Regions from separate parts of the Peribacillus sp. YIM B13472 genome, predicted to be linked through region 3. Evidence: riboswitches for the same ligand, from Rfam matches in the RefSeq annotation. Region 3 holds a riboswitch; each other region holds the start of a gene.
What was found. Region 3 has a riboswitch for lysine ahead of ACFX4I_RS02555 (amino acid permease). Riboswitches for the same ligand answer to the same signal wherever they lie in the genome.

Region 1: it holds a riboswitch for lysine, as region 3 does, so the genes downstream of both, dapA (4-hydroxy-tetrahydrodipicolinate synthase) here and ACFX4I_RS02555 (amino acid permease) in region 3, are expected to answer to the same signal.
Region 2: it holds a riboswitch for lysine, as region 3 does, so the genes downstream of both, ACFX4I_RS15760 (aspartate kinase) here and ACFX4I_RS02555 (amino acid permease) in region 3, are expected to answer to the same signal.

What each region holds. Positions count from the first base shown of each region.
Region 1 covers NZ_JBHZPG010000029.1:49,900-60,590, reverse strand. Annotated here, with positions in the region: gene ACFX4I_RS19560 (hypothetical protein) at 199-312, shown strand; partial or broken gene ACFX4I_RS19555 (NAD(P)-dependent alcohol dehydrogenase) at 593-1,603, shown strand; gene ACFX4I_RS19550 (GNAT family N-acetyltransferase) at 1,789-2,370, shown strand; gene ACFX4I_RS19545 (HPP family protein) at 2,500-3,060, shown strand; partial or broken gene ACFX4I_RS19540 (DNA alkylation repair protein) at 3,415-4,116, shown strand; gene ACFX4I_RS19535 (DMT family transporter) at 4,253-5,167, opposite strand; gene ACFX4I_RS19530 (Lrp/AsnC family transcriptional regulator) at 5,421-5,891, shown strand; gene dapA (4-hydroxy-tetrahydrodipicolinate synthase) at 6,518-7,414, opposite strand; lysine riboswitch at 7,549-7,727, opposite strand; partial or broken gene ACFX4I_RS19520 (MFS transporter) at 8,144-8,570, opposite strand; gene ACFX4I_RS19515 (DUF2690 domain-containing protein) at 8,708-8,995, opposite strand; gene ACFX4I_RS19510 (TRAP transporter substrate-binding protein) at 9,671-10,691, shown strand, end outside.
Region 2 covers NZ_JBHZPG010000019.1:72,962-83,652, forward strand. Annotated here, with positions in the region: gene racE (glutamate racemase) at 1-735, opposite strand, end outside; gene ACFX4I_RS15725 (MarR family winged helix-turn-helix transcriptional regulator) at 746-1,189, opposite strand; gene ACFX4I_RS15730 (helix-turn-helix domain-containing protein) at 1,412-1,636, opposite strand; gene ACFX4I_RS15735 (acyl-CoA thioesterase) at 1,743-2,222, opposite strand; gene sdhB (succinate dehydrogenase iron-sulfur subunit) at 2,495-3,268, opposite strand; gene sdhA (succinate dehydrogenase flavoprotein subunit) at 3,286-5,037, opposite strand; gene ACFX4I_RS15750 (succinate dehydrogenase cytochrome b558 subunit) at 5,108-5,716, opposite strand; gene ACFX4I_RS15755 (YslB family protein) at 6,100-6,570, shown strand; gene ACFX4I_RS15760 (aspartate kinase) at 6,634-7,866, opposite strand; lysine riboswitch at 7,955-8,131, opposite strand; gene uvrC (excinuclease ABC subunit UvrC) at 8,193-9,965, opposite strand; gene trxA (thioredoxin) at 10,069-10,389, opposite strand; gene ACFX4I_RS15775 (electron transfer flavoprotein subunit alpha/FixB family protein) at 10,592-10,691, opposite strand, start outside.
Region 3 covers NZ_JBHZPG010000002.1:172,899-183,589, reverse strand. Annotated here, with positions in the region: gene ACFX4I_RS02570 (metal ABC transporter ATP-binding protein) at 1-634, opposite strand, end outside; gene ACFX4I_RS02565 (metal ABC transporter solute-binding protein, Zn/Mn family) at 647-1,570, opposite strand; gene ACFX4I_RS02560 (LacI family DNA-binding transcriptional regulator) at 2,232-3,194, shown strand; lysine riboswitch at 3,434-3,619, shown strand; gene ACFX4I_RS02555 (amino acid permease) at 3,716-5,167, shown strand; gene ACFX4I_RS02550 (glycoside hydrolase family 13 protein) at 5,207-6,886, opposite strand; gene ACFX4I_RS02545 (Ger(x)C family spore germination protein) at 6,972-8,051, opposite strand; gene ACFX4I_RS02540 (GerAB/ArcD/ProY family transporter) at 8,048-9,148, opposite strand; gene ACFX4I_RS02535 (spore germination protein) at 9,172-10,683, opposite strand.

The sequences.
Region 1 (10,691 bases), on a different contig from region 3:
TTTCTTATAAAAGGAATTGAAGGGGAATATAAAGTGGAGGAAAACTTCATTAAAAATACTTGTCGGCCGAGATCATTCGGGTGAGGCAATTATTATGTACTATGATGCCGAAGAAATCTTTAGCCAGTTTGACCCGCTGAAAATAGGCAGAAAACCCCTTTTCTTAGAACACAGCTTTTCTGCAAAGCATGTTTGAATATGGCTTCCTTGAAAACATGCCCCATAAATATGGAGATAGGTTTAAGTGGAACCAAAGTCCAGGAAATGCTCCGGAAGGGACTTATCCCGCCATTTGAGTTTACACGATCCTGAAGTAGCTGAAGTGCTTATTAGAGGCATGAAGATAAATGAAGGAGAGTAAGCTATTGTAAACACGTTTAAAGATATTATTTAAATGTTGCTCGCTTACTGGAATGGATCCGGAATAATACAAATGAAGTCCAAAGCTTAACTTAACATTCAAGAATTCCAGTTAACATTTTTTGGTTTGGATTGTAATTATTTGGTATTCGGGTTATTTTTTATTAAACACAAGTACCGTTATTGAAGATTCGTAGATATTAAGTAAATATAACGAATTGGAGGAGGATTAATGAAAGCAATCGTGTACACGTAAGGTCCCCCCCCCCGACGTTCTTCAATTGAAAGAGGTAGAAAAGCCTGCTCCTAAGGTAAATGAAATACTGGTAAAAGTGAAAACGAAAACGGTAACAATGGGGGATATTCGGTCTCGGAGCTTTACAGTTTCCCTCTCTGTTCTGCCTGCTCTGATAATAATGGCATTAAGGCGTCCCAAGAAATCCATATTGGGCCTGGAGTAATCTGGGGAAGTTGAGTCAGTAGGAAAAGATGCCAAGCTGTTTAAAGCAGGTGACCAGGTTTTTGCAGCTTTCCAAGTGGGTTATGGTGCTTATGCCGAGTATAAATGCATGCCTGAAGACGGGCCAGTTTCCTTTAAACCTATTAATTTATCTTTTGAGGAAGCCGCAGTCATTCCAATTGGGGCACGTATAGCATTGTTTTATCTTACAAAGCTAACATTCAGAGTGGTCAAAAGGTTCTTGTCTATGGTGCTTCAGGAAGCGTCGGAAGTTATTCAATACAAATTGCCAAGTATTTCGGAGCAAAAGTTTCAGGGGTTTGCTATACCGCGAATGTAGAATTGGTAAAATCTCTTGGAGTGGATAAGGTCATTGATTACACTTCAGAGGATTTTTCCAGCGATGGTGAGACCTATGATGTTATTTTTGAAGCAGTAAACAAGAGTCCGTTTTCAGCTTGTATGAAATCGCTGAAGAAGGACGGAACCTATCTAAATGTCACCGTATCGGTAACCGGTGTTAGAATGCTATGCACTAAATTGACAACCAGCAAGAAGCTGATATTGAGTCAAAATTCACCGGAAACCCCCCAAGCTCTAAACTTCCTCAAAGAACTTGAAGCGGGGAAGTTAAACGTGGTCATTGACAGATATTATTCGTTTGAAGAAATAGTTCAAGCCCATACATATGTAGAGAAAGGAAACAAGAAGGGAAATGTTGTAATAACTATAGAACATAACAGTACTTCCCTGACTACTGATATATCAGACTTCCATTTTTAAAAAAGGTCAACCAGTTTAAACCGGCCAACCTTAGAAAGCACCCTTTAGCTTTATAAGAGCTTGTTTATTATCTTGTTTCATTTATTATACAGTTGTTGCGCCACAAATTTATTGAGGAGAGCCCCTGATCGAAATAGGCCATGATTTTTAAAAGGAATTTAGTTTTAAGCAAAGGAAGTGTTAAAATGTTTCCTATATTAGAAACTGAACGGTTGATCTTGAGAGAATTGGTGGAAGGTGATGCATTAGATATATTAAAATGCTTTTCCAATCCAGAGGTATTACGATATTATGGGCAAACTCCATTAACAAATACAGATCAGGTGAAGCAAATCATTAGAAATTTTTCAAAGAATTTCGATGAAAAACGCGGTATTAAATGGGGAATTGAATTGAAAGGGAAGAAAGGCATCATTGGGACAATTGGATTTCAAGAATGGTCTCATGAACATAAGAGAGCAGAACTGAGCTATGCACTTTTCCCAAATGAATGGGGTAACGGTTATGCAACAGAAGCAGCCAGTAAGGTGATTTCTTATTGTTTTAAAGAGCTTGACCTAACGCGTATTGGAGCAGTTGTTTTTATTGAAAATAAGGCTTCCAGTAAGTTGTTGACAAATTTAGGTTTCAAAAAAGAAGGGATATTGAGAAATTATATGTACCAGAATGATGTTTCATTTGATACTAATCTATACTCTTTAATAACGCCAAATCCTCATAAAATAACAAACTATAATGAAGCTTCACAGACTAAGGGGGAGTATTAACTGTTTTATGGGAAAAAATGAAAATTCAGATATATATTTAAAAATTCCTTGTTTTCCTGTAAGATAACAATATATAAAAATCCTGTCGACTTGTCGACTTACTTAGAAAACGTGAGGAAAACATAAATTATGGAATTTGAAAAAAGTCTTGAAAAAAGTTGGAGTAATCAACAAAACGCTGGTTTAACAGCATATTTAAAGAAAATGAAGGGCGAAGCTAGAGAAAAAGACAGAATTGATTATATGGATTCCTTTGTTTCAGCTATAGGTGGACTCATTGCTATTATCATTATTAGTTTTATAGCTGTCTATATAGGATATCCTATGGCATTAGCTCCTCTTGGGGCGAGCTGTGTTATTGTTTTTGGTGCGCATAAAAGTCTCTTGTCACAGCCCCGTAATGTTATTGGAGGACATATAATCTCTACAACAACAGCCCTTATCATTTGGAACATCTTTGGTAAAAGCCTATTCATTATCGGTCTGGTACTGGCTATTGTATTAATTATAATGACTTTTACAAAAACCGTTCACCCTCCCGCAGCAGCTAGTGCCCTTGTTTCGATCAATTCTCAAGTTGGTTGGGGATTCCTGATTCCGATTGTAATAGGTACCTTATTATTAGTTTTTATATCGATGATTTATAATAATTTATTTCAAACAAGACAGTATCCAAAACACTGGTTATGAAAAACATATTTCAGATACTTTTATATGTGACTGTTTTAAAGCTCCCCGCTTATTGTACTGACTGCTTTACTTCAATAAGCGGGGAGCTATGGCTTTTCTTACTAATAGAATGAAAAACCTTTAGAATGAAAAAACTTACTTACCATCATATTACATGAAAAATAGCGTTTGATAATGATTTGCTAAAGCTTGATGGACAGTTGTAAAATCCCAGTAAAAAAGGTGAATGTTCATGTCTGAACCGGTAATAGAAGATTCTTACCAAATAAGTTTGCAAAATATTCTCCATCACTCACAGCATTCGATTTAGGAATTGAAATTCTTTTCGTTATCAAATGAAGGAAGTGCTAAGCGATGAATTTAGAGATGGTTATGCAGGAACTTGAAGCCTTGGCAAGGAACGAACTAAAAAATGTACATATCCAATGGTGCGCATGAGCCGCTTTTTGGCGTGGCTACAGGCGCTATGAAACCAATTGCAAAGAAAATAAAGTCACCGTTTAGCTGAAGAGCTTTATTCCACGGGGAACTACGATGCAATGTACCTTGCAGGCATTATTGCAGATCCAAAAGCCATGACTGAGTCGGATTATGATCGTTGGATGGATGCTGCGTATTTTTATGCTGTCCGATTTTGTAGTGGCCGTAACTTTAGCGGAGTCAGATATTGCACAAGAAGTTGCTGATAAATGGATCGCAAGCGGTGAAGAGCTGAGAATGTCAGCGGGCTCAGAGTTGCTACTGCTGGCTTTTAGGGAATCGGCTAGACGTTGAATTTTCCGAAAGCAAGATTTCCAATATGCTTGATATTGTGAAAAATACGATTCACGATTCGCCAGAACGAACGAAATCCGCTATGAATAATTTTCTATACACCGTGGGGATTTCATATTTGCCACTCCATGAAAAGGCAGTCGAGACTGCAAAGGCAATAGGGACAGTAGAAGTCAAAAACGGGACAAGAAAAAAAGCAGTTTTCTAAATGCTTACGAAAGTATTCAAAAAGAAGTCGATAAAGGAAGGCTTGGCTTTAAACGCAAATATGTAAGATGTTAAAATTAGCACTTTTTTATTAATTCATTATCCGGAAAGTTTTTGAACAAACGAGCCTGTATCCACCTTGGATCAGGCTTTTATGTATATATAGAAAATTAATCACGAGAGATATTACCTTTATAGACTTTGAAAAAAATCATGCTTGAATCTGCGATTGTCTGGAATTCTTTTTGAAAATCACCTTCGCTTTAAAATGTGAGAACAAATAACAGCCTATAATCACAATTCCACTACCAATTCCTTGTACCCACGTCATTTTTTCACCTAATAATAGAAAGGCTAAAATTGCAGTGAAAATAGGATTGAAATTCAAGAAAATACCTGATGTTGTTGTACCTAATTTTTGTACACCAATGTTCCAAAGTACCATACATGCTACAGTAGAGATAACGCCTGTATATAAAATAGATTGTATGAAAGAAGTATTTATATTAGACACTGTAAAATTAGAAAAATTAAACGGAAGAAGGACTATAAGTCCAAATATACCAGAATATAATGTAGACATCATGGGTGTAGTTGTTATCATGGCCCATTTGCTACAAACGGAATATATTCCCCAAACGCATACAGCAGCCATCATATATAAATCACCTGTATTAAATCGTAATGAAAGGAATAGATCAATATTTCCTTTTGAAAGTACAAGTATTACGCCAATAAGCGAAAAAAACATAGAAAACATTTGAAGAATATTAATTCTTTCTTTTAAAAAGAAAAATGAAAAAACAGCAATTGAAATCATGTTTAATGTTGATATTAATCCAACATTAGTGGCGGATGTTTTCTCTAAAGCTGCAAATTGTAATAGATTAAAGAGAACTACACCAGTAATTCCCATCAAAAATAAAGGAAGGATTGCACTTCGAGGGGGGAATATCTTTCTTTCTTTCCACCATACAATTGGCAAAAGACAACCAATAGCAATGATCCACCTTAAGCTTGTCAACGTCATCGGAGAAGCATGACCGACAAGCGATTTTCCTACGACAAAGTTTCCACCCCATAATAAACTTGTTAAAAGTAATAACGAAAAATAATAATACTGCATATCTTATTGCTCCTTTTCATCTTTCACAGTTGAAGTGAAAAAAGATCGAAGCCATTGTGCACAATGACATATCAATTTTCATAATTAATTACTACTAATTTTAACATTTTAGTTCGTTACTTTATATATTGTTTTGTATAATAGAAGAAACTTAAAATAATATTAAAAAATATTACTGATATACAGAATTAAATTAAGTTTTGCTATTGAGATGGTACCGTTTTTGGAACAATTGTAAAAGGAGTGACTATAAGTGGAATCTATCGTAAGCAAGGTTCTAGATAATGTTGATATTCAAATTTTAGATTTACTGCAAAAGGATGCACAGTTAAGCAATACTGAGCTTGCAAAGCGTGTCAAGTTATCTCCACCTGCTATACATTCAAGGATAAAACGTTTGGAAAATGAAGGATTTATTAATGGACAAGTAGCAATTTTAAACCAAGAGAAGCTAGGTTTTGATTTATTATGTTTTATTTTTATGAGTACGAATATACATCAAGCTGAAAAACTGGAAGTTTTGGAGAAGGCATTAGCTTCTATGTCAGAAGTATTAGAGTGCCATTGTTTAACAGGTGAGTATGATTATCTTTTAAAAGTGGCTAACAAAGATCGGAAGGAATTAGAAATATTTATTAGAAAGTTAAATAAATTAGGCATAACAAGAATTCAAACTAGCCTAGCTCTCAGAGAAATTAAATATTCAACGGTTTTACCCATATAGAAAAAAAGTCCCGTTCGTAAAGTACACTTTTACGAACGTTTTTTAATAGAACAAGAGAGAGAGAAAAGTAGAAGAAGGAATAAAAAAATGAAGTCCTAAGGACAGCGACTTCAGGCCAAGAGAAAAAAGGGGTTGGATAAAAAAACTTGTCAAAAAAAATAGCCTTTGCTAAACGAGAACATAGGCTATTTATTCAATATCAAGTTATATAAGTAAATATAAATCCATTTCTAAGTTGAACGAATGTTCGCTCGGAATTTTGAAAGTCAAAGCTATCAATTACTTTATTTCTTTTGAATGGATACTAAGGAACGACTCTGTCTTTCAATAATTACATATCATTATCACTAGAAATACTAAGCTTATGATCAATCCCCAATAAAATCAGTTCTATAGAAAATTTGAAATTTACAATTCCTACTGGATACACCAAATATTTTTCTTGAAAATGTAAATTCTGCTTTTTCCCTTAATCTTATAAAATTATTATATTGCTCAACTAGTTTAAGTACTTAGCCGTGCATTGATTAAAAAGCAGTACAATTCTTTAGGAGTTTGCACTGCTTTTTTAAATTTCGCCCGTTTATTATGATTTTTAATCACACTCGCTTAATGAATCATTAAGTTTATTTACTTAACAAAATTGCTTCTGCGTTACTCGGTTGTAGAGCTATTTGTAGTGCTCTTTTTTCTTCATGGTTTAAAGGGACCAATGGTAAGCGGACACCTCCAACATTTAACCCCCGCATATTTAATGCTGATTTTACCGGTGCTGGGCTTGGTGCAGCAAATAATGCTTTCATAATTGGAAGAAGGTTACGATGTGCAGTGGCACCACCTTGGACATCACCATTTTTAAAGCTATTGATCATTTCTTGCATTTCATTACCAATTATGTGTGAAGCAACCGAAACAATACCTGTTCCACCAATGGCTAAAACCGGTAATGTTAACCCATCATCGCCGCTGTACAATGTAAAATCGCTAGTTGTTTTGCTTATGATTTGTGCCATGGCATCTAAGTCACCACTTGCTTCTTTTACTGCCACAATATTGTTGATTTTCGAGAGACTAACAATTGTCTCTACTGACATGTTCACAACACTTCGTCCTGGGATATTATAAAGCATTACCGGTAATGATGTTGAATGGGCAATAGCACTAAAGTGCTGAAATAATCCTTCTTGAGACGGCTTGTTATAGTATGGGGTAACGAGCATGATTCCGTCGACTCCTGCTTCCTCTGCTTGTTTTGTTAAGCTGATAGAAGCCTTCGTGTTATTTGAGCCAGTTCCAGCTATGACTGGGACTCTTCCATCAACAACTTCTACAACAATTTTGAATAAATCTACTTTCTCTTCTTGAGTTAATGTAGGAGACTCTCCAGTTGTACCTGCTATTACTAATCCATCAGAACCATTAGCAATTAAATAATTTACTAAAGTTCTCGTAGCATTGAAATCAACCTCATCATTATGATTAAACGGGGTAACCATTGCGGTTAAAACTTGGCCAAAATTCATAACTTCACACCCTTTTGTATAATTTTTTAAAAAGTTCAGAGGTGGTTAGGGCCATTCAGGAGTAAACGCAAAAAAGCAACAACGAGGATTCGCTGCTGCAGTAGAAACAATATTTATCAAAAAAATGTTTCCGCGCATAAGATAGCCCTCCATATAGTTTCCTATATGACAGTCCTGCATTTATTCAATAGCAGAACCAGCTTCAAGAACATGAGATTCTTTCCGCTTCGGCAAATTCCCCTTTCCACAATAGTCATAGGATCTCATTCTCCTCAATATGTGTACTAATGGTCTTTGCTCCTCTATCCTCACTTCAAAAAGTATGAAGTAAGAAAATATTTAATTGACTGTAATATAACAAGGAATCCTTTTTATTGCAAGGCCAATTTAAAAATATTTTTTTAGAATACATGGATATTCAATGGAATGGATACGGTATAGGGGTTGGATTCATCTTTTTTAGTATTATGTAATCTCAACATTAATAGTTTTATAAAACAATCTGTATGAAAAGTTTCTCAGTTTTACAATTGATATATCTTATAGAAAATTAGTATTTATCTTATGAATACTTAGAATGATGATCAGGATGGGGAGGACAACATGATAAATACAAAACTAACAAAGGAAAGAAAAGATATGAAAATCCGTGACGTTTGGGAAGCAAGAAAACGGATCGCTTCAATGTAAGGAGGACTCCATTGATTCAATTATACTATCAAAATTGAAAAGGGTGGCCATTAATGACATCAAGCTAATGTTAACCAATCCAAAGATAAAATTATCTGTCGTCCAATAAAAACTGATCAGAACAATTGCTTGGACGAGGAAAACAAACCGGAGGCGTTCATAGCATTGTAGCTGGCCATTTTACCAGCGAGTAAGTTGCTGAAAATGGAAATAAATCCGTAGCCAAACAAGATCAAACTGATTGGTCCATTCCTTTCAGGATTGGAACGAGATACTGAAAAACAGCATCGTCGCTCCAAATCCATGAGATGGAATGATAAAAGCCATTAAGATTCGAAGGGGTTGTTAACAAAGAAAATTGATCACGCATTGAACTGCGAAATGTACTGTGCATAGCAGGCAAAATGAGAAAAGATGCCCAAAACGCAATTCCATCGAGAAAAGTCGTTAACAGGTAGGTTGCATTAATAACCCATTAATAACGACCAGTGTTCGCAGAAATAATGAGAGCCCCAGTTGAAGAATAAATGCCTGCCTTAGCCAAAGCATTATACGGATCTAAATTCCATAATTGTGCAGTATAACAGGATGTCTGGCCTTTCATTATCCATCCGTTACCACCGGAACTAGCACAACTTGTATTGCTCTCTTGGTCTTGCCATTAAAACTGTCAACCCAAACATTTGCATAATAATCGTAAGGAGCAGCCGAATAAAACTTTAAGTAACCCCACGCCGTATGACAATACGCACTTCCTTTTAGCTGCACATATCCAATTTTTACACCGTTTTTATAAATATATTCCGTTTCATAAGTGATTGGGCTTTTAGAAGCACAACCTGTCGAATAAGGGTTTGTATTATCGTAGGACAAGGCAAATGCTTTATTCACCGGTGCAATCGCAAAAAACAGTCCAAAGACAAGCGTTATTACCATCACAATATTTAATAATTTTTTTATAATAACCCCTCTCCTTTCCTTCTTCCAGACTTCACCATATGAAAATTGATATTTCCATGTACTTTGGAATCATTTACCAAATGTATAAATATTACCATAACTCAGATAACTACGTAGTTAAGGGATAGTTCCCCATTCCCATCAAGCAAAGGCAAATCATTATCACAAGTCCTAGTATAGAAAAAAATAAATACTCTTTTCCGTTCTGATTCTATAAATCTTGACTGGAAGGATGAGATTATGAAATGTTGAACCTCTACATATTAATTAGTGAAATAGAGGATTTGTTAAATTGTTATAAAATTCAAAAAATGGTTTGACATTAGTAAAAATGGAAGCTTATAATCAACGTAAGATTTCAAATTCAAAAACTTAGTTTTATATTATAGAACAAATTACCCTTCATTTTATTAATCGTTTAAAAAGTCATGAATCAACTAGAAAAACGTAATTAGAGGTGAAGTGTTTTCCTTACTCCGAATAAAACAAAAACGGAGTTTTATATTATAAAACAAATTAATTTTGGCTTATACAAGGGTGAGGAGAAGTTATTAAGATCAATCATAAATGATAACGCTTACAAAAAAACTTTAGGGAGGGTTTTTATTGAAAAAAAGAAAGTTTTTTGTATTCTCCACAAGCTTAACTCTAGCAATGGCATTCCTTTTAGCAGGATGTGGTGGAGGCGAGGGAGAAAAAACCAGTGGATCTGGAGTTGAAAAGAAAACGATTAAAGTGGCACATTATTTTGCTGAAAATCATCCTCAAAACATTGCCTTGAAAGAAAAATTCAAAAAAATGGTTGAAAAGGAGAGTAATGGTGAACTAGAGGTTCGGATTTATGCGAACAGTACATTAGGTGCGGAAAAAGAATTTTATGACGGCGTCAGAAATGGAACGATCGAAATGGGTGTTCCAGGACTAATTATGCAGTCGGACATTCCTAAAATGGGTGTTCCGGAATGGCCCTTCCTATTTAGGGATTACGATCATGTAAAGAAGGTATTGAATGGACCTATCGGAGAGGAATTGACAGAAGAGCTTGATCCAAAACATGGAGTGACACCGCTTGCTTGGAGTGCAAACGGATTTAGGATGTTTTCGAGTAATCGTCCAATTAAGAGTATGAAAGATTTTGATGGACTTCGACTCAGAATGCCGAACATCCCGAATTACATAAAATTAGGTGAATCATTGGGAGCGAACGTTAGCCCATTACCTATTTCAGAAGTTTTTACCGCACTTGAACAAAAGGTAGTTGATGCTCAAGATAATCCCATTGCCACGCTGAGATCCTCGGGATGGAATGAAGTTCAAAGTGATGTATTAGAATCCAAGCATATGTTCAGCCCCAATATTTACATTATCAATAGCAAATTCTATAAAGGGCTAACAAAGGAGCAACAAAAAATCATTCAAAAAGCAGCAAAAGAGTCGGCAGCATATGAGTTTGAATTGATGGAAAAAAGTTATGATGATGACAAAGCATATCTTAAGGATAATGGAATCAAATTCACTACGCCTGACGAAGACTTTTCAGAAAAAATGTTAAAAGCATCTCAACCTGTTTATGATGAAGTCTTTGAGGAAAATGACTGGGCGGAGGAGCTCGTCGGAAAAATAAAAG
Region 2 (10,691 bases), on a different contig from region 3:
ACCAAACATATCTCTTGAACCGGTTGTGTAAAAGCGATGAACTGGACGGAGCTTGCTTTTATTAATTAATTTATAATAATCCAAAATGACACTTGCCTCACGGGCCGTCTCTTCCCCAGAGGAAATGACTTGTACTTCATCCCCCATATAGGAAGAGATTACAGGCCCCAGCAGTGGATAATGGGTACAGCCAAGGATCAATGTGTCGATCTTCGTTTTCTTCAACGGGTTCAAGGTTTGTGCCACGACCCTATTGACGATACCCCCTTGAAACTCCCCGCTTTCCACGATTGGGACAAATTTCGGGCATGCTAAACTATCTACTTTCACATCGGAATTGATGGAGGCAAGCGCGTCGTCATAAGCTTTGCTTTTTACCGTGCCTTCCGTACCAATAACGCCAATATGCAAGGTATCAGAAACTTTCAATGCCGCCCTTGCCCCTGGATGAATGACACCCAACACAGGAATCGGAAGTATTGCCCTGATCTCATCCAGTACAGCTGCAGTCGCCGTATTGCAAGCGATGATCAGCATTTTTATATCCTTCTTCATCAAGAACCTCGTCATCTGCCATGTGAAGGTTTGGACATCTTTTTTAGTCCTCGGCCCATAAGGGCATCTTGCTGTATCACCTAAGTAAATTATATTTTCATTTGGAAGCTGACGCATGACTTCTTTAGCTACTGTCAAGCCGCCTACCCCTGAATCAATGATGCCTATCGGTTGTTTCAAAAAACTCGCCTCATTTTTCTTTCATTTCTAGATGTAGTTTTGCTAGAATCCCTTTGAGGGACCTGATGTCAGATTCGTTAAAATTGACTAACACGCCACTCAAGTACTGCTGCCGTTTATTAATTACTTCTTCGATAATCCGTTCACCTTCTTCAAGAAGGTGAATTCGAACCACACGCCGGTCCTTTTCATCCCTGACACGCTGAACAAGCTGATGTTTCTCCATGCGATCAATCAGATCCGTCGTTGTGCTGAAGGCGAGAAACATCTTCGTGGACAATTCGCCAATCGTCATGTCGCCTGATTCAAAAAGCCATTGCAAAGCCACGAATTGAGGAATGGTAATTTTATAATCATGGAGAATTTCTCTTCCCCTTTGCTTAAGCCATGTCGATACATAGCGCAATTCTTTCTCGATATCGGCTACATATGCCGCCTGCTTCTCTTCATCCATACACACAGCTCCCCACTTCATGAAACTTATCATACTACCATTTTGGATGAAAGTGAAATGATTTTCAAGATTGATTGCCTGGAAGCATAATGAAACCCCATACATAAAAATAAGCAGCATCCAAAGAAGTCAAAACAACCAAGTTGCTTTGCCCTTCCTTATATGCTGCCAATAAACGGGAGAGAAATTATTTATAAGGCTTACGTATTAAGTGTTAACACATTAAAGCTTAAGTTCTCCCATACGAAGGAGTTCTATGACTGCCTGCGAACGTCCTTTAACTCCAAGCTTCTGCATCGCATTCGAAATATGGTTTCGAACTGTTTTTTCGCTAATAAACAATTCACCTGCGATTTCTTTTGTTGTTTTGTCTTGTACTAGTAACTCAAATACTTCTTTTTCTCTTTTGGTGAGTAGTGGCTTATGAGTGAATTCGTTCTCCTTCAAGTAATGTTACCCTCCTTGCCTTCACCAGCATAAAACCCGGAGTGGGTGTCTATTTAGTCAAGATATAGTATGTCGGCTGGGGCAATGGAGTGACTCTTTTACTTGTCTAAATGGAAATATTTTTAGGAATGTTCAGCTCTGTATGCCACATCGATCGATTCATCTCTTCCGTCCAAGGTACGGGCTTTCCGGTGGCCTTGGAGACTTGTACAATCGTCCCCCTGCCCGTTAAACAAATTGAACCATCTTGTTTGGTCCCCATATAATGTATGTCCACTGAAGAATTTCCGATATGGTCAGCTTTCACATGGATTGTCAACTGATCATTGAAAAACATCTGCTTCAGGAAATCACACTGTAAATTTGCAACAACCGGCATCTCACCGCATTCAGCCGAGGTCCAATCCTTCATGAACCCCATACTGTTGAAATACTCAATCCGAGCCTCCTCAAAATAAGTAAAAGGAATCGTGTTATTCAAGTGCCCAAACATATCAGTTTCCGAAAAGCGGACCTTAATCTCATGTTTAAAAGAAAAATCATTGATCCACTCCGTTATATTATCGATATATGATATTCTGCCCAACTTGTGCACACCCTTTCTGAATTGAATGACTATTCACTCATTTTATAAGAAAACATCGATAATGAAAAGGGTTTTCTATTGAAAGCAGGTCAATTTTATCAAGCTACTTCATTAAACAAATCCTTTACCGTTGGCTTGGTGCCGCATTTACACTTCGATCCCAGTTATCAATCGTTTATTATTGCTATCGATTCCCAACCAAGTCTACGTATGTAAAACAATGAGAAAAAAAGAACCCATATCATAAGATACAGGTTCTTTCATGTTCATTATTAAACTTCATCGCTGCCGAAGAAGTTACGGAATTGTTGGATCGTAGTATCACGGTTCAACGCGGCAATCGAAGTCGTTAAAGGAATGCCTTTAGGGCAAGACTGCACACAGTTTTGTGAGTTACCGCAGTTTGCAAGTCCCCCATCACCCATGATCGTATTTAAACGTTCAGCTTTGTTCATTGCACCTGTTGGATGTGCATTGAATAAACGAACTTGCGATAATGGTTGCGGCCCAATGAAGTCTGAATTGCTGTTTACGTTCGGACAAGCTTCCAAACAAACACCGCAAGTCATACATTTAGATAACTCGTAAGCCCATTGGCGTTTCTTTTCTGGCATACGAGGTCCTGGTCCAAGATTGTACGTTCCATCGATTGGAATCCATGCTTTTACCTTTTTCAATGAGTCGAACATACGGCTGCGGTCGACTTGAAGGTCACGAACAACAGGGAAAGTACGCATTGGAGCAAGACGAACCGGCTGTTCTAATTGGTCGATAAGAGCTGTACAAGATTGTCTAGGTTTACCATTGATAACCATTGAACAAGCACCACATACTTCTTCAAGACAGTTCATGTCCCAAGCGATTGCTGTAGTGTGTTTGCCTTGTACTGTTACTGGATTACGACGAATTTCCATTAGAGCGGAAATTACATTCATATTCGGACGGTACGCTAATTCAAATTCCTCATCATAAGGAGCTGAATCCGGTGTATCTTGACGAGTGATTATAAAACGGACTGTTTTAGTCTCAGATTTAGTTTCAACCATTTTTTTGCTCCCCCTCTTTAATGTTTCGTAGTGTAATCACGTTTACGCGGTGCGATAAGTGATACATCAATATCTTCATAATGGAATTCAGGTGCTTGATCCAAGCCTTTGAATGTCGCCATTGTAGTTTTCATGAATTCATCATCATTACGTTCTGGGAAATCAGGTTTGTAATGAGCTCCACGGCTTTCGTCACGGTTTAAAGCACCAATTGTGATAACACGTGCCAATTGCATCATGTTTTGCAGCTGTCTAGTGAAGGCTGCCCCTTGGTTGCTCCATTTAGCCGTGTCATTGATGTTAATTTTCTTGTAACGTTCCATCAGCTCAAGAATCTTGTTATCCGTTTCTTTCAGCTTGTCATTGTAACGAACTACAGTAACATGCTGTGTCATCCACTCACCAAGCTCTTTGTGAAGGATGTACGCATTTTCGTTACCATCAAGAGACATGACTTCATTCCATTTCTCCTGTTCTTGTTTTTCGAACCCTTCATACAATGAAGAAGGAATGGATTCTGAAGTTTTATCAAGGCCTTCAATATATTTAACGGCATTCGGTCCAGCGACTGAACCACCATAGATTGCAGAAAGAAGTGAGTTCGCACCAAGACGGTTACCGCCATGTTGTGAGTAATCACACTCACCTGCAGCGAATAAACCTTTGATGTTAGTCATTTGGTCATAATCCACCCAAAGTCCGCCCATAGAATAGTGAACGGCAGGGAAAATTTTCATTGGGACTTTACGAGGATCTTCACCCATGAATTTCTCGTAGATTTCAATGATTCCGCCAAGTTTTATATCAAGTAATTTAGGATCTTTATGTGATAGATCCAGGTAAACCATGTTTTCTCCATTTATGCCAAGCTTCATGTTCATACATACGTCGAAGATTTCACGAGTCGCGATATCACGAGGTACAAGGTTACCATAAGCAGGGTATTTTTCTTCAAGGAAATACCAAGGTTTTCCGTCTTTATATGTCCAGATACGTCCACCTTCACCACGAGCGGATTCACTCATCAGACGAAGTTTGTCATCTCCAGGGATTGCTGTCGGGTGAATTTGAATGAACTCACCATTTGCATAATTTACACCTTGTTGATAAACAATGGATGCTGCTGAACCTGTATTGATCATTGAGTTAGTTGATTTACCGAAAATGATTCCAGGACCGCCGCTCGCCATGATGACAGCGTCGCCAGGGAATGATTTGATTTCCATTGAAGTCAAGTTCTGTGCTACGATACCGCGTGCTGTTTGATCGTCATCGATAACAGCTCCAAGGAATTCCCAGCCTTCATATTTCGTTACAAGGCCTTCTACTTCATAACGGCGAACCTGCTCGTCCAATGCATAAAGTAATTGCTGACCAGTTGTTGCACCAGCGAATGCTGTACGGCTATGTTGAGTACCACCGAAACGACGGAAATCAAGAAGACCTTCCGGAGTACGGTTGAACATTACGCCCATACGGTCAAACATATGGATGATCGATGGTGCTGCTTCGCACATCGCTTTAACCGGTGGTTGGTTAGCCAAGAAATCTCCGCCATAAACTGTATCATCAAAGTGGATATATGGAGAATCCCCTTCACCTTTTGTATTTACTGCCCCATTGATTCCGCCTTGGGCACAAACTGAGTGAGAGCGTTTAACAGGTACTAAAGAAAATAAATCTACCTGTTGTCCCAGCTCTGCTGCTTTGATCGTAGCCATTAAACCAGCTAGACCTCCACCAACGATAATAATTTTACCTTTACCCAATTCTGTCACTCCCTTATTTCCATTAGCAAAGCTATGTTTTTCCTAATACTTATAAATAAACTCTATCTTCTTATACGAAAGCGAAAATTGCGCTAACCCCTACATAAGAAAGAAGAACGAAAACGATCAAAGTAACGTAAGTCATGATTTTTTGCGATTTAGGTGAAACTGTCAGACCCCAGCTCACTGCAAATGACCATAATCCATTAGAGAAGTGGAAAATTGTCGAAATGACCCCAACTAAATAAAATGCAATCATAAATGGATTAGAGAAAATCTCTGCCATCATGTCAAAGTCAACCTCTGTACCTAATGCTGCTTGAATTCTAGTTGACCAAACATGCCAAACCAGGAAAATCAACGTAATGATTCCGCTTAGACGTTGTAAAAAGAACATCCAATTCCGGAAAAATCCAAATCTACCCAAATTATTTTTAGCCGTAAACGCGATATAAATCCCGTAAACCGCATGATAAATCAAAGGTAAGAAAATGATGAAGATTTCCAAGAAATAACGAAATGGTATGCTTTCTAAGAAATGTGCTGCTGAATTAAATGATTCCGGTCCCTTTGTTGCCATATAGTTGGTAACTAAATGCTCCAACAAAAACAGCCCGATCGGAATAACTCCAAGTAGTGAATGAAGTCTACGATTCCCAAACTCACGATTTTTTGCCACTAAGTGCCCCCCCTTAATTTGTGAAAAATCATGCAAAGATAAACTGGTGGCTACCTTTTATCTCCGCGTGAAAATATAGTATAGAGTCAGAAAACTCCTCTATACTCCCTTTACAATTATGTGACATGTCCATTTTACTCCTGACTTCAATGTGCGTCAAGAAAACGGATACAAGAAATCTCTTTTTCAGAATAGATTTTATTGGATTAAATTGTCTATTTTTTATCTATCAAGTATATATTTTGGAGAAATTACTAATTAATCTATTAATATCTCGGTATAATTTCTCATTTTTTTCCAATTGATATTTAAATAAATAAAAAACAGTATAATTTGCAAAAGAAATACGTTTATAATAGATTTACAGAAAGAGGCGATAAATTATGAAAAAAAATATTGCTGCTGCGATAGAAGAAGAGATTCAAACAGAAGAAATCCAAACTGAAGAATTCAAAGTTCCAGCTTTCGGGTACGAATTGATCAGAGAAGTTCTATTGAACGATATTCTCGGAAAAGACTCTAATCAAATCCTCTATTGGGCAGGTAAACAATTAGCAAGAAAATTCCCATTGAATGGCGATCAGGAAGTTATTGAATTTTTCCAAAGCGCTGGATGGGGCAATCTGGAAATCTTGAAATATACGAAACACCAGATGGAACTATCCCTGACGGGTGAAATAATCAGCCGCCGCCTGGATTTACACCCTGATTGTCACTTCCAGCTTGAAGCCGGTTTCCTTGCCGAGCAGTTTTCACTGCAAAAAAAATTCCTCAGCGAATCAACGGAAGAAATCAAACGCCGCGCAAAAAAAGTGATATTCACCATCCAATGGGATCCCAGAGATCCAATCTAATGAGCCCTTAAAACAGACTTACCCTTTTTACCGGAAGTCTGTTTTTTATTGGACTCCTGACACTTAAGCTAGCACATTTGCATGCTGACCAAGTTTAAATGCTTCATGGAGAGATTCAACCGCCTTCACCATTTCCTTTTCATTGACGACAGTCGAAACTTTAATTTCCGATGTGCTGACCATTTTCACCTGGATGCCAGTATTGGCCATCACTTCAAACATCTCGGCAGCCACTCCGGGATTGGATACCATACCAGATCCGACGATGGACACTTTGGCCAACCCGCTCTCCGTTTCGACCCGGTCGAATCCCAATCGTTCTTTATTATTTTCCAGCACGATCAAGGCCGCTTCCGTATCTTCACTTTTTGTGGAAAAAGATAGATTGGTCGTATCCTCGGCAGTCATGCTTTGAATGATGATGTCCACATTAATCCGGTTTTTCGCAAGTGTCGTGAAGATTGTGGATAATGCACCAAGTGATTGGGGCAAACCATAGATTGTGACCCTCGTAATACTGTCTTCAAAAGCAATGCCGCGTACAATTAAGTTTTCTTCCATAGTTGCTTCCTCCTCAATGATCGTTCCTGATTCTCTCTCCATGCTTGAACGGACTTCAAGCGGAATTTGATAATTTTTTGCATATTCGACAGCCCGTGGATGAAGGACGCCCGCCCCCAGGGTGGCAAGTTCCAGCATTTCATCGTAAGAAATGGATTGGAGTTTTCGCGCGCCTTTTATGTAGCGTGGATCCGTTGTGAAAACACCCGTTACATCCGTATAAATATCGCATCTATCCGCATTCAGCGCTGCAGCGATGGCAACCGCCGTCGTATCGGAACCGCCTCGCCCCAAGGTTGTGATTTCCCCATTTACATCGTTACCCTGGAAACCGGCCACGACCACTATTTTCTTCTCTTGAAGCTGGGCTTGGATCCTTGTGGCATCGATGTTTAAAATCCGGGCATTCCCATGAACGGATTCCGTTTGCATGCCAGCCTGCCAGCCAGTATACGAAATGGCTTCATATCCTTCTTCAATCAATGCCATCGTTAACAGGGAAATCGTTACCTGTTCCCCAGTAGTCAATAGCATATCCATTTCCCTTTTGCTAGGGGTTCCGGAAATATCACGGGCCATGGAAACCAATTGGTCCGTTGTTTTCCCCATAGCTGAAACAACGACGACTACCTCATTTCCATTCTCCGCTTCCTCGATTACCCGTTTGGCAACATTTTTGATTTTCTCTACGCTTCCGACGGATGTTCCGCCAAATTTTTGAACGATTAATGCCATCCTCATGCACCCTCTCTACTTTTTAGGCAATAAAAAAAGCAATGAGAAATATCTCATTGCTGTGATCACATATCTAATACTGTAAACACAGTGAGATAGCTCTCCAGGGTATAAACCCTGACAATCCGCCATTTATTAAATGTCGGACCAGGAAAACAAGGTATGAGTCTTGTCTTCCTTCGGCGTCATCCCCTTTCAAAACCTTTCATGGAAGCTCATACTTCTCCAGGTTTTTACTCTTGAATTCCGCACCTCTATCAGCACTTTTAAGTTGTCTAGTTAAAAATTCCTTTTAATCATAGCATAGAGATTTATCGGTAGCAAGATTATTCTTGTAATTTTCTAACGATTCCCTCGGCTACCCCTTTTGGCATACCAGCTTCCATGATTTCCTCGACTGTTGCCTCTTTGATTTTCTTCAATGATCCAAAATGCCTTAATAATTGCTTCCTGCGTTTTTCCCCGACTCCTGGAATATCATCAAGCTGGGAGTGAACCGCATTTTTCCCGCGTAGCTGGCGATGAAAAGTAATCGCGAACCGATGCACTTCATCCTGAATTCTTTGCAATAGGTAAAATTCCTGGCTCCGTGAATCAAGAGGTACGATTTCAAGAGGATTTCCGATCATCAATTGCGATGTCCTATGCTTTTCATCCTTAATGAGGCCTGAAAGCGGAATATCAAGGGCCAATTCATTTTCCAAAATATCCCGAACGGCTTCGACATGTCCCTTTCCGCCATCAATGATGATCAAGTCCGGAAGCGGCAGCCCTTCTTTCAATACTCGTGAATACCTTCTTCTGACCACTTCACGCATCGATTCATAATCATCAGGTCCCTTGACCGTCTTGATCTTATATTTTCGGTACTCTCTTTTTTCCGGCTTCCCATCAATGAACACGACTAAAGCGGAAACAGGGTCACTTCCCTGGATATTGGAGTTATCGAAAGCTTCAATTCGATGCGGAGTATAGATACCCAGTTGATTCCCGAGGTTTTCCACCGCATTGATCGTTCTTTCTTCATCCCTTTCAATCAAAGAGAATTTTTCCTGAAGGGCGATGGAGGCATTTTTATTCGCCAATTTAAGCATGTCTTTTTTCGCCCCCCTTTTGGGGTGAATCGTTTTGACACCAAGCAGCCCTTCGGCCATTTCAGCATCCACTGATTCAGGCAGCAAGATTTCCTTTGGTTTAAAATGGTTCGTAATCTCGTAAAACTGACCGAGGAATGTAAGGAGTTCCTGTTCGGGTTCATCGTAGACCGGAAAAAGCGAAACATCCCTTTCTATTAATTTACCCTGCCGGACAAAAAATACCTGGACGCACATCCATCCTTTATCATGGGCAAAGCCAAATACATCCCTGTCGATGAAATCGGTCGTCATCATTTTTTGCTTCTCCATCGTAATATCAATGTGGGCAATCTTGTCACGGAACTCCTTGGCCCTCTCGAAATCGAGCTCTTCAGATGCCACTAGCATTTTTTCAGTCAGTTCTTTTTTTATTTCAGTATGCCCGCCGTTCAAGAACCGGTTGATATCATCCACCATTTTTTTATATTCCTGTTCCTCTACTTCATATACACATGGGGCCAGACACTGGCCAAGATGATAGTAGAGACAAACGCGATCTGGTAAAGTATTGCATTTTCTTAGGGGATAGATGCGGTCGAGCAATTTTTTCGTTTCGTTAGCTGCAAATGCATTCGGATAAGGACCGAAATATTTCCCTTTATCTTTTTTGACTTTTCGCGTAATGATTAGACGAGGGTGGCGTTCTGCAGTCAGCTTGATGAAAGGATAGGTCTTATCATCCTTTAGCATGACATTATATTTTGGGTCATGTTTTTTGATTAAGTTCAATTCTAAAATAAGAGCCTCGATATTAGAAGATGTGACGATGTATTCGAAATCCGCAATCTCATTCACGAGACGAAATGTTTTTCCATCATGAGATCCCGTAAAATAAGAACGGACACGATTTTTCAACACTTTCGCTTTGCCTACATATATGATCGTTCCCTGACGATCTTTCATCAAATAACAACCAGGTTGATCGGGAAGAAGGGCAAGTTTATTCTTTATTTGTTGATTCATGCATTCAGCCTCCTGTTCTCCCATTTTTACAATCATTATATATCAAGATAGCGAAAAAAGCTTCAAGTCCGCAGACTTGAAGCTTTTTTTAGCTAACTTACTATTACGCGTGTTTTGCAATAAGTTCAGCAAGTGCTTCTTTAGGTTGGAAACCAACAACCTTATCAACCACTTCACCGTCTTTAAGGACGATTAATGTCGGGATGCTCATCACACCGAATTTTCCTGCTGTTTCTTGGTTTTCATCTACATCCACTTTTACGATTTTTGCTGTATCGCCAATTTCAGTATCAAGCTCTTGGAGAACAGGAGCGATCATTTTACAAGGTCCGCACCATGGAGCCCAAAAATCTACAAGAACAACACCTTCGCTAGTATCTGTTGTGAAAGTTTGGTCAGTTGCATTTACAATAGCCATATATATTTCCTCCTCAAATTTACTCAAATAACTAAAGACAGTATACCATTGTTGCTCGAATCGATGCTAATATTTTGCTTCAGTGGTAGGATGTCCAAAAAAAGAGTAAATATGCAGGCTGAAGTCCTGCCTATTAGCCCAAATAAAGGGGCAAGACATGTATCGGCTTATGCCAAATGTCTTGCCCCCCTTATCTGTATTATCTCTATTAAGCGTTAACTTTTAGTTTTTTGAATTCTTCCGTAAGTAATGGAACGACTTCGAAAAGGTCTCCGACAATTCCATAATCAGCCACATTGAATATGTTA
Region 3 (10,691 bases):
TCAATAACATCGTCCAGTCGAAATATTCCTTCACGGTCGATAGATCATGGTGCACAACCAGAACGGTTTTGCCTTTTTCCTTCAATTCCATCAGCAATTGTATGATCGCTTTCTCTGTTGCGGCATCCACCCCTACGAACGGTTCATCCATAAAATAAATATCCGCTTCCTGTGCCAAAGCACGGGCCAGGAATATCCGTTGCTGCTGTCCACCTGATAGCTGGCTGATCTGTCGGTTAGCGTATTCAGCCATCCCCACCTTTTCCAGGCACTCCATCCCCTTCTGCCTTTCGGACTTACCTGGTCGCTTCAGCCATCCGAGATGACCATATCTGCCCATCATCACGACATCGAGTGCGTTGGTCGGAAAATCCCAATCCACTGACTCCCGTTGTGGTACATAGCCGATACTCTTCCTCATCGATTTATAAGTAGAACCCTTTATTGTGATTTGCCCCGATATTTTGGGGATCAATTCGAGTATCCCCTTTATCAATGTGGACTTCCCTGCTCCATTGGGGCCAATGATACCGATTAAATTCCCTTCCGGCACCTCAAATGAGACATCTTCGACAACCGGCTTCTTATGATAAGCAATCGTTAAATTCTCGACCTTCAAAGCTGATAGATTCATAGTTTCTCCCCCTTATTTCAAAGCACGGACGATTATGTCGGTATTATGACGGACCATTCCGATATACGTTCCTTCTTCCGTCCCTTTTTCACCCATGGCATCCGAGAACAATTCACCGCCGATTTCCACTTTGTGACCCTGCTTACCTGCTCCTTGAATGACAGCCTCGATGGCCTTCCTTGGTACGCTTGACTCAATGAAAATCGCTTTAATTTTGTTCTCCACAAGATAATTCCGCATATCCGTCACATCTTTTGATCCATATTCCGATAATGTATTGATCCCTTGGAGCCCTCTTACGTCCAGGCCGTATGACTGACCGTAGTACCCAAAAGCATCATGCGCTGTAACGAGCACCCGTTGATCTTTTGGTATTTTATTAATTTCATCTTGAACATATTTATCAAGTTCCTCCAATTGCAGAACGTACTCTTCATAATTTTCACGAAACTCTGCTTCATGGTCCGGATCATTGGCAATCAATTCTTTCTTAACTGCCTTTGCCGCAACGATCCAAAGCTTTACATCAAACCATACGTGGGGATCATGTTCCGTTGCACTCACTTTGCGAAGTTGGTTCTCCTTGAAGTCCTCCGTGACGGCAATCGTCGGTTTATCCTTGCTCATCATTTCAAATATATCCGTCATTTTCCCTTCAAGATGCACACCGTTATAAAAAATCATATCAGCCGAATCCAGTGTCTTAACATCACCCTGTGTCGCTTTATATAGATGGGGGTCGACTCCCGGACCCATTAAACTGGTGACCTCGACATGTTTACCGCCGATATTCTCAACCAAATCTCCAATCATTCCCGTTGTTGTAACGACATTCAGCTTACCATTGCCTTTATCACTTTCGACCGTAGCATTGCCGCACCCCGTTAAAATCAGCAATGCAACAAGCAAGCTCCCAATAGATTTCAGAAAACCCACCCAAATTCCCTCCCTTTTTCATCTCTCTAAAATAGTTTGCCATGTGCAAAACTAAGTGTAAATTTTTTTACATTGTCGTAAATGCTAAAAAGTTTCCCACGCACAACTTATTTTATACTATACACAAAAAAAGTGAAACTATTTTTTCAAACATTTCAAAAAAGAACAATGACTTTTACACACAGCAAAAACTGTCAGGAAGCTCCACTAGGGAGCATCCTGACAGTCAGTCATTCCGTACATGAAACGTAACGATGAAGTTATATTTATATTGCGGGGTTTTAATGGTGAATATAAACTATGGGGGCTATTTCGGGACGGTGTGAAATTCACGAGTAAATGTGCGAACTTTACGAGTAAAATGGCAAAATTCACGAGTAAAGTACAAAAATTCACGAGTAAACGCTTATTCCACTCATTTTTTCAAGGAAATTGCCAAGTACGCAAATCCCAATTCGATTCCGCAAAGCACAAAAAGGGTGATTAAAGTTTGGAACATCATGGTCTCCTCCTCCTCTAAGACTTAAAACAATCTTAAAGGATGAAACCCATACCAGAACAAGACCTTATTTGAAGAAATCTTCAGCAGCCCCATACTGTTCTCTTGCCCTGAAATGGGTTTCATACTGTACAATATAAAAAAAGAAAAAACGGTGATACCATGACAAATATTAAAGAAATAGCTCAATGTGCCGGTGTATCTGTCTCAACAGTGTCCCGTGTATTGAATGATCATCCATATGTAAGCCCCGATAAAAGAAAGAGCGTCTTAGAAGCCATCAATCGTTTGAATTATACGAGAAACATAAACGCCATTCATCTTTCAAAAGGTAAAACTAATCTTATCGGCATCATCATCCCTTTCAACAATCACCCATATTACGGGGCAATCGTTAACGGAATCACTAAACAGGCAAATGCAATTGGCTGTCATATCGTCATCTTTCAAACAAATTATGACAGAGAGAAGGAAATCCAGGCTTTTAATATGCTGCAAATGAAGCAGCTCGATGGCATTATCGTTTGTTCAAGGATTTCGGAAATGAAAATCCTTTTGGATTATCAAAAATACGGACCGATTATTTTATGTGAAGATACAGCCTCGGCTGAATTCTCATCCATCAGCATTGATCATTATGCAGCTTTCTCCTGTGCCCTTGAGTACGTGATTGCTAAAGGATATAAGAAAATCGGATACAGTCTCGGCCGTAAAAAGAGCAGAAATAGTTCCCATCGTACAAAGGCCTTTAACGATATCATGAGTAAACATCAACTGATAAACAATAAGGAATGGCTGTTTGAAGGCAGCTATCACATCAAAGACGGGGAACAATTGTTTCAACAATGGAATTCGATGATAGATAAACCTGAAGCCATCATCATCACGAATGATGACACGGCGGCAGGCTTCATTCTTACCGCTAAGAAATTGGGTATAAGGGTCCCGGAAGATGTGGCCATTCTCGGTTTCAATAATGATAGCCTGAGTGAAATGCTCGACATCACGACCATTTCCTTACCGCTGGAATGGATTGGGAAAATGGCAGTGGACCTATTTGAGAATCCTGAAGTGGTCAAACATGTAAAGCTGGACTACGCCCTTATAAAAAGGAGGACCGTTTAGTTATCACATTGCTTTTTTTTGGTATATCGAATTCTTCCTTGCCACCATCATTCATTAACTAGGAAAAAATAACCACATAAAATAATCATTGCGATATTCACGAGATTATTTTATAATTTTGATATAGTAAAGTTTACTCAATTACTAGCAATCTATTTGCGATTTCATGAGTACTAGCGTCCGACGTCACTTCCAAGCTGGCGCAACGATTTTAGAAAATTGAATACTTCCTCATTTACCGATGAGTTAGAGGCTGCAGCTTATAAAAGTAAAACGGACGAGATTCTGGAAAATTCAAGACTCCGTTTGAAAGGATAATTTGCCGAAGTTAGGGTATATTCCATGTATATTCTTGCTGGCGGTGTTACCGAACAGGAACACCACTGTCACGTTTTTTCAAAAAAGCGTGGGGAGCTATCTTCGGAAGGATAAACGGGTTTATTATAAACAGCCGTCGATCTTTTTCGACTGCTGTTTTTTTATTTTTCGTTCCCTTCCAATAAAAAGGAGTGTAACATCAATTGTCAAATTCACAATCAGCATCAAGCCCTACTGAACTGAAAAGGAGCCTGAAAGCGCGTCATTTAATGATGATTTCATTAGGTGGAACGATTGGAACAGGTTTATTTTTAGCAAGTGGCGGTGCCATTCATTCAGCCGGTCCCGGCGGTGCCTTGGTGGCATACGCGGTCATCGGCATCATGGTTTATTACTTAATGACAAGTCTTGCAGAAATGGCAGCGTTCATGCCAGTGGCCGGTTCGTTCCGTGTCTATGCATCCAAATTCGTCGATCCGTCTTTCGGTTTTGCGATTGGTTGGAACTACTGGTATAACTGGGCAATCACCATTGCCGCTGAATTGGCAGCCGTTGTCTTAATTATGAAGTTCTGGTTCCCGGATAGCCCTTCGTTTATCTGGAGTGCCATTGCGTTAATCATTATGTTTCTTATCAATTACATGTCAGTTAAAGGTTTCGGGGAAACAGAATTCTGGTTTGCCATGATCAAAGTCGTGACAGTCGTCATTTTCTTGATTACGGGTGTTCTGATCATTCTCGGAATCATGGGTGGGAAAGACCCAATTGGTTTTTCCAATTTCACAATGGGCGAAGGTCCCTTTAACGGAGGGTTCTTCACGATCCTGGGCGTATTCATGGCTGCCGGCTTTTCATTCCAAGGTACGGAATTGCTTGGAGTGACTGCTGGTGAAAGTGAAGATCCAGAAAAAAATATCCCAAAAGCGATCAGATCCGTTTTCTGGCGTATCATCTTATTCTATATCCTTGCCATTTTTGTAATTGGAATGATCATTCCGTTTACCGATTCACGTTTATTGAGTGAAGATGTTGCCGTAAGTCCATTCACGCTTGTATTTGAACGGGCCGGCCTTGCATTTGCTGCATCCATCATGAACGCGATCATTCTATCATCCGTACTCTCTGCCGGTAACTCTGGCATGTACGCTTCAACCCGTATGCTATGGGACTTGGCACGTGATGGGAAAGCACCGAAATTCCTAGGCAAGTTAGATAAAAGAGGAGTACCCGTGAATGCACTTATCGTGACTTCTTTAGTAGGCTGCGTTGCATTCTTAGCTTCATTTTTCGGTGATGGCGTCGTTTATATCTGGTTATTGAACGCTTCAGGCATGGCGGGATTCGTCACCTGGGTCGGGATTGCGATTGCCCATTATCGGTTCCGCAAAGCTTACGCAGCTCAAGGCCTTGATATGAATGCTTTACCATTCCGGGCAAAAGGCTTCCCATTCGGGCCTATATTCGCCCTTGTCCTTTGTATTATCATTATCATCGGACAAGGCTATCAAGCTTTCAGCAGCGATGGGATCGACTGGAATTCAATGTTTGTTTCCTACATTGGCTTGATTTTATTTTTCGTCCTATGGTTCGGCTATAAAATCAAGCATAAAACGAAAATCATTCCCCTAGAGGAATGTGACCTTAAATCAAAATAATACGCAAAGGACCTGTTCTAAGAAGAACAGGTCCTTTTTTCATTTCAAATGATAAACACGGCATTCATATGGACGCAGAGGTTTGCTGGAGATTCCTTCTTCCTCCTGATCATAATTGCCGATCAGCCTTGTGGCTGAATATGCATGGAGCTCTTCAGGCAAAGTATAGGAGGCCTGCTCTTCTTTAAAGTTGCATAGCACCAACAGCTTTTCTTCTTCAAACGATCTCGTGTAGGCAAATATTCGTTCATCATCCGGCCATAGCAGTTCAAAACGACCATAAACGATGATTTCATGCTTCTTGCGTAATTGGATGAGCTTTTTATAAAAATGAAAAATGGAATTCGGATCATTATAGGCTTTTTCTGCATTAATCTCGGGAAAATTGGGATTAACCTTAATCCAAGGCGTACCTTTCGTGAATCCTGCGTTCCGGGAGTCATTCCACTGAATCGGTGTCCTCGCATTATCCCTGCTGCGGGCATGGATGGCTGACATCATCCGCTCTTTTGACCAGCCATGCGAATTGACGAGTTCTTCATATGAATTCAATGTTTCGATATCCCGGTAATCATCGATGCTTTCAAATGCAACATTGGTCATGCCCAGCTCTTCCCCTTGATATATATAGGGTGTCCCTTGAAGCATATGAAGGCAAGCTGCAAGCATCTTTGCGCTTTCAATACGATACTTTCCATCATTACCAAACCTTGAGACAATCCGGGGCTGATCATGGTTGTTCCAGTATAAACTGTTCCAGCCATCGCCCTCCAAACCAGTCTGCCACTTGGAAAGAATTCGCTTTAATTCGGTAAGCTTCCACTTATCATTACTCCATTTCCCTGCTGGTCCGCTCCCCAAATCCATATGTTCGAATTGAAAGACCATATGTAGCTCACCACGATCTTTACCTGTGAACAATTGCGCCTCCTCCGGTGAGACGCCTGGCATCTCCCCAACCGTAATCACGTCATGTCCAGAAAGTGCCCGTTGATTGATTTCCTGCATAAACTCATGTATGCGCGGGCCATTCAGGAAAAAGGGGCTTCCATCGCCATACTGTTTTTCATGATGAACGGCTCCATCTGAATAGCTTTGATCTTTCGAAAGGAAGTTGATGACATCCATCCTGAAGCCATCGACACCCTTATCCAGCCACCAAGTCATGATGCTGTAAATCTCTTCACGGAGCTTAGGGTTCTCCCAGTTTAAATCCGGTTGTTTCCTGCTGAATAAATGTAAATAATATTCATCCGTTCCTTCATCATATTCCCATGCTGACCCTTTAAAAATGGACTCCCAATTATTCGGTTCTTTTCCATTCCTGCCAGATTTCCAAATATAATAATCACGTTTCGGATTATCTTTTGAGGATCGGGATTCCTTGAACCACGGATGTTCATCTGAAGAATGGTTGACCACCAGGTCCATCATGATCTTCATTCCACGTTCATGAACCGCCTTCAACAACCTATCGAAATCGGCCATGGTCCCGAATTCAGCCATGATTGATTTATAATCACTGATATCGTACCCATTGTCATCATTGGGAGATTGATAAACAGGGGATAGCCATATCACGTTCACACCAAGCTCTTGTAAATAATCGAGCTTCATCAAGATCCCGTTTATATCCCCTATCCCATCTCCATCACTATCCATAAAACTCCTTGGATACACTTGATACACAACTGCCTCTTTCCACCATGCTTTGTCCATGCCTTTCCCCCTCATTAGCCGCATTGATATAATCATTACACCAATACCCCTATTATAAAGGGGGAAACTTCAGAATATTCTACTTTTATTCAGCTATTCCCGTTTGAATCATTTCAATATCCAGATCCACCTCGATTGGAATATAGGGATATGCCTTCTCCCAATGCTTCTGATCGAAATTTCTTGTTTTACTTTTAGCGTGATCACCGATTGCAATCGGATCGATATTGTTCTCCTGAAACATGGTCACCATCTCATTTAATTTTTTCCCAATGACATGCTCGGCTTTGGTCTCTATTTTATTCAGGTCGACCGCTTTGCCCAAGTCATAGCCTTGGACCTCCAGCAGACTCGCTTTTAATTTCACTTCAATCCTGACCTTGGGGTCTTGATTTGCATCCGAAACATGATAATGGACACGTGACTCCACGTTATTGATATCTGTAAAGTCATTTTCCTTCCATTTAATTTCATAACTCCCCATCTTAAAGTTTTCAGTAAGGACTTTAAATAAAAATCCGTCCTCATAAGGAATATATTTACCAATATAACGATCCTTTTTAAACAAGGCGATCCCTTTTACCTGTATTTGGTCCCCTGCCGTTTCCAATAAGGGCAAGACCGGGTCGATTCCTTTACCATGACACGCATATAAATACCTGTGAAGATCCACATCAGGCAAATTAGTCCTTATATTCTGTTCGATCAGCTCTTTCACTTGAACCCCTGGAGTTTTAACCAACTTCGGCTCCATTTTAACTACATCCTCCGCCTTGCCATGAACGACCGCTAAATACAAATCCCTTCCCACCATTGGGTCACGCCTATATGTATCGACATAATCATTCAACCCCTTGCCTGCCAATTCTTCACCATAGAGAATGACCGTCAGTCTCCCACCGACAATCGGGAATGGTGTTTTTGCATTTTCATGCTGGCGGGCTGCCTTTATATCATGTGAGACCGCTTCATATACTTCTTTACCTAGGTTTGCTTCCTCCCCAGGCTGAGGAACGCTGACAACGACCGTACCTTTGATTCTTTTGTCTTCGGCATCATAACCTACGACTTCAGCAATTAAAATATCTTCTAATATTTGCTTTTCCACGCCGCAAGCCGTCATCAAGAAACCTGCCAATGTTATCAAGAGAAGTCGGGTTTTCATGATTTATGCCCCCTAACTTTATAGACAATCGACTGCCATATGAATAAGAGAGGAAGATACAAATAAATGATATAAAAACCAATTTCCGAACTTATCGTGTTAAACTTATCGATTCTATGGCGGTTGTCCAATAAAATGCAGGAAACTAAAATGATTAGCAGAATGAAGACCAACATCTTTTTCTGCCTTAGTCCAAATACTCTTTTTGCTGTCCTGCTCGCTGCCCAAACCCCTATGCAAACATTCGGCAGCACCATGAACAGCCAAACGGAAATCCCTATGTATTCGAACCTTTCAATGAATGGAAGGTCTACAATTTTCCATAACGTCAAAGTTGCCCATATTACATCTTTCAGTTGATCTTGATGATAGTAGGCTAATGAAACAATGATGGATACTAAATATATCGCCATAGTAAACACCGCCCCTAAGTGGGCCCACTTTTGAGATTTTTCACCGTTTTTAATGAAAGGGTAATAAATGAGGAGTAATTCAAAACCAAGGTAATTCAGGGTCATTTTCTTACAGGCCTTCATGATTTCCAAAAAGGAATGATCAAGAAAAGGACCCAAATTTTCAAAGTGGGCGTACTTCAATGGGAAATAATTCAAAAGGAATAATGGCGATCCGATAATAAGCCCGATTATGCAAAAACCGGTGATGACCCTGAACCCTCCCTCCACAAAACTATACACGAGAATAAGAATGACGGTTATTAGCATCAGGACATTGACACCAGGGAACATCCAAACCTGAATGACTTCTAAATAAGTCCTGATAAGAATGATGGAGATCATTATAAAGTAGAGGATGAATAATATATTGAAAGCATTTCCGACCCATTTACCGAACAAATCTTTGTGGATGGCGACCAAATCAAGTGTTTGGGGACCCCTGCCTAAAAGCTTGAAACACATCCAAAGCAGAACATTTATGATCAACCCTGATATGAGGACAGATAACCATGCGTCTTGACCAGCCTCTTTCGCTATGACACGTTCAAACCCCAATATCCCTACCCCAATCTGCATGCCGGGCATGAGGAAAAAAACAAAAAATGGAGATATTAGTTTAGTTTCATTTGGTTTGACTTCCATACCTTCTCACCGCTTTCTACACCTTATTCATCAATATCACTATGGGAGTTTCGCTTTTCCGCCTCCTTCCTTATCCTTAGTGGATTTTCCGTCCGCAGAAATTGAGGGCGTTTTTTCTGCTTTGAAAAAGGGAGACGAATGAGACTATCTTTAAAGTCATGAATTCTTAACGGGTAAAGCGGGTCTAAATAAGGACTGCCAAGCGAAGTCAATTTCAATAAATGACTTAAAATGAATGCACTGCATAAAGCTATTCCAAACAGACCGTATAACTGGGCTGCAATTAGAAAAGGGAAGCGGATAAGGCGGATTGTATTACTGATTTGGTAAATCGGCACCGTAAATGAAGCCAAGGCAGCCAAAGCGACAAGCATCAATAAGACATTACTGACAAATCCAGCTTCCACAGCAGCTGTACCGATGACTATACCGCCAACAATGCCAATGGTGGAGCCAACCTTAGCAGGCAGCCTGACCGCTGCTTCCCTCAGCAATTCAATCGTCCCTTCCAGCAAGATGGCTTCCAAGATCGGCGGAAAGGGGATCACTCCCCTGGATGAAATTAAGATTGGCAGCAAATCCGTTGGAATCACTTGATAATGATAGGTTAAAACGGCAACATACAGAGGTGAAGATAAAACGGAAAACAGCACTGCGAAAAGCCGAATCAAACGGAATGAGGTGCCAAGATTCCAAATTTGAAAATAATCTTCAAATGATGAAAAGAACGATATGATGGTATTTGGACCAACTAATGCATGAGGAGATCCATCCAGCATGATCCCTACTTTCCCTTCCGATAATACACTGGCCAGATGATCAGGCCGCTCCGTATCAATCAGTTGCGGAAACATCGAATTCCGATTATCCGTGATCATCTGGCTTACAAACGAAATATCGACGATCGTATCATACTCAATATCATCTATTCTCTGCATGACTGTATTAACGAACTGTTGATTTACTACCCCATCTATGTAGAGAACCGCTAACCTTGTTTGCGAGATGCTACCGACCCGGAATTCCTTGGACTGCAATTCAGGAGTGGGCAACCGGTTACGGATCAAATTCAGATTCGAATCAAGCGATTCAACAAAGGCCTCCTTGGACCCAACGACCGTATACTCCGACTCGGGTGTGGAAATTTGCCTTTTCACACTGTGAACACATGGAATCAGCAAGCACATTTCATCATCTTGCTTGTATTGAATCATGATTGATCCTGCCAAAACCAACCTTTGAATGTCTTTTAGATCAGCGGTCAATTTCATATCTTCCATCGGAATATCGCCTTTTAATTGCATAAGATCCTTCTTTGGTTGATTCGACATGACAGCCAATACTTGTTCATGAAGCTGTTGTACACTAACCAGTGAATTGAAGTAGGAAATAGTATAGCCATCATCATTCGGGAATTGGAAGGCAAGAAAATCATTAGATGCTTTAAACTTTTTAAGGAGTTCCTGAAAATCCCTGGAAGTAACCTGAAAGGATGCTCCATCCATTTCCCTCCTGCCCTTAAAAAACCTCACCATCCCACCCC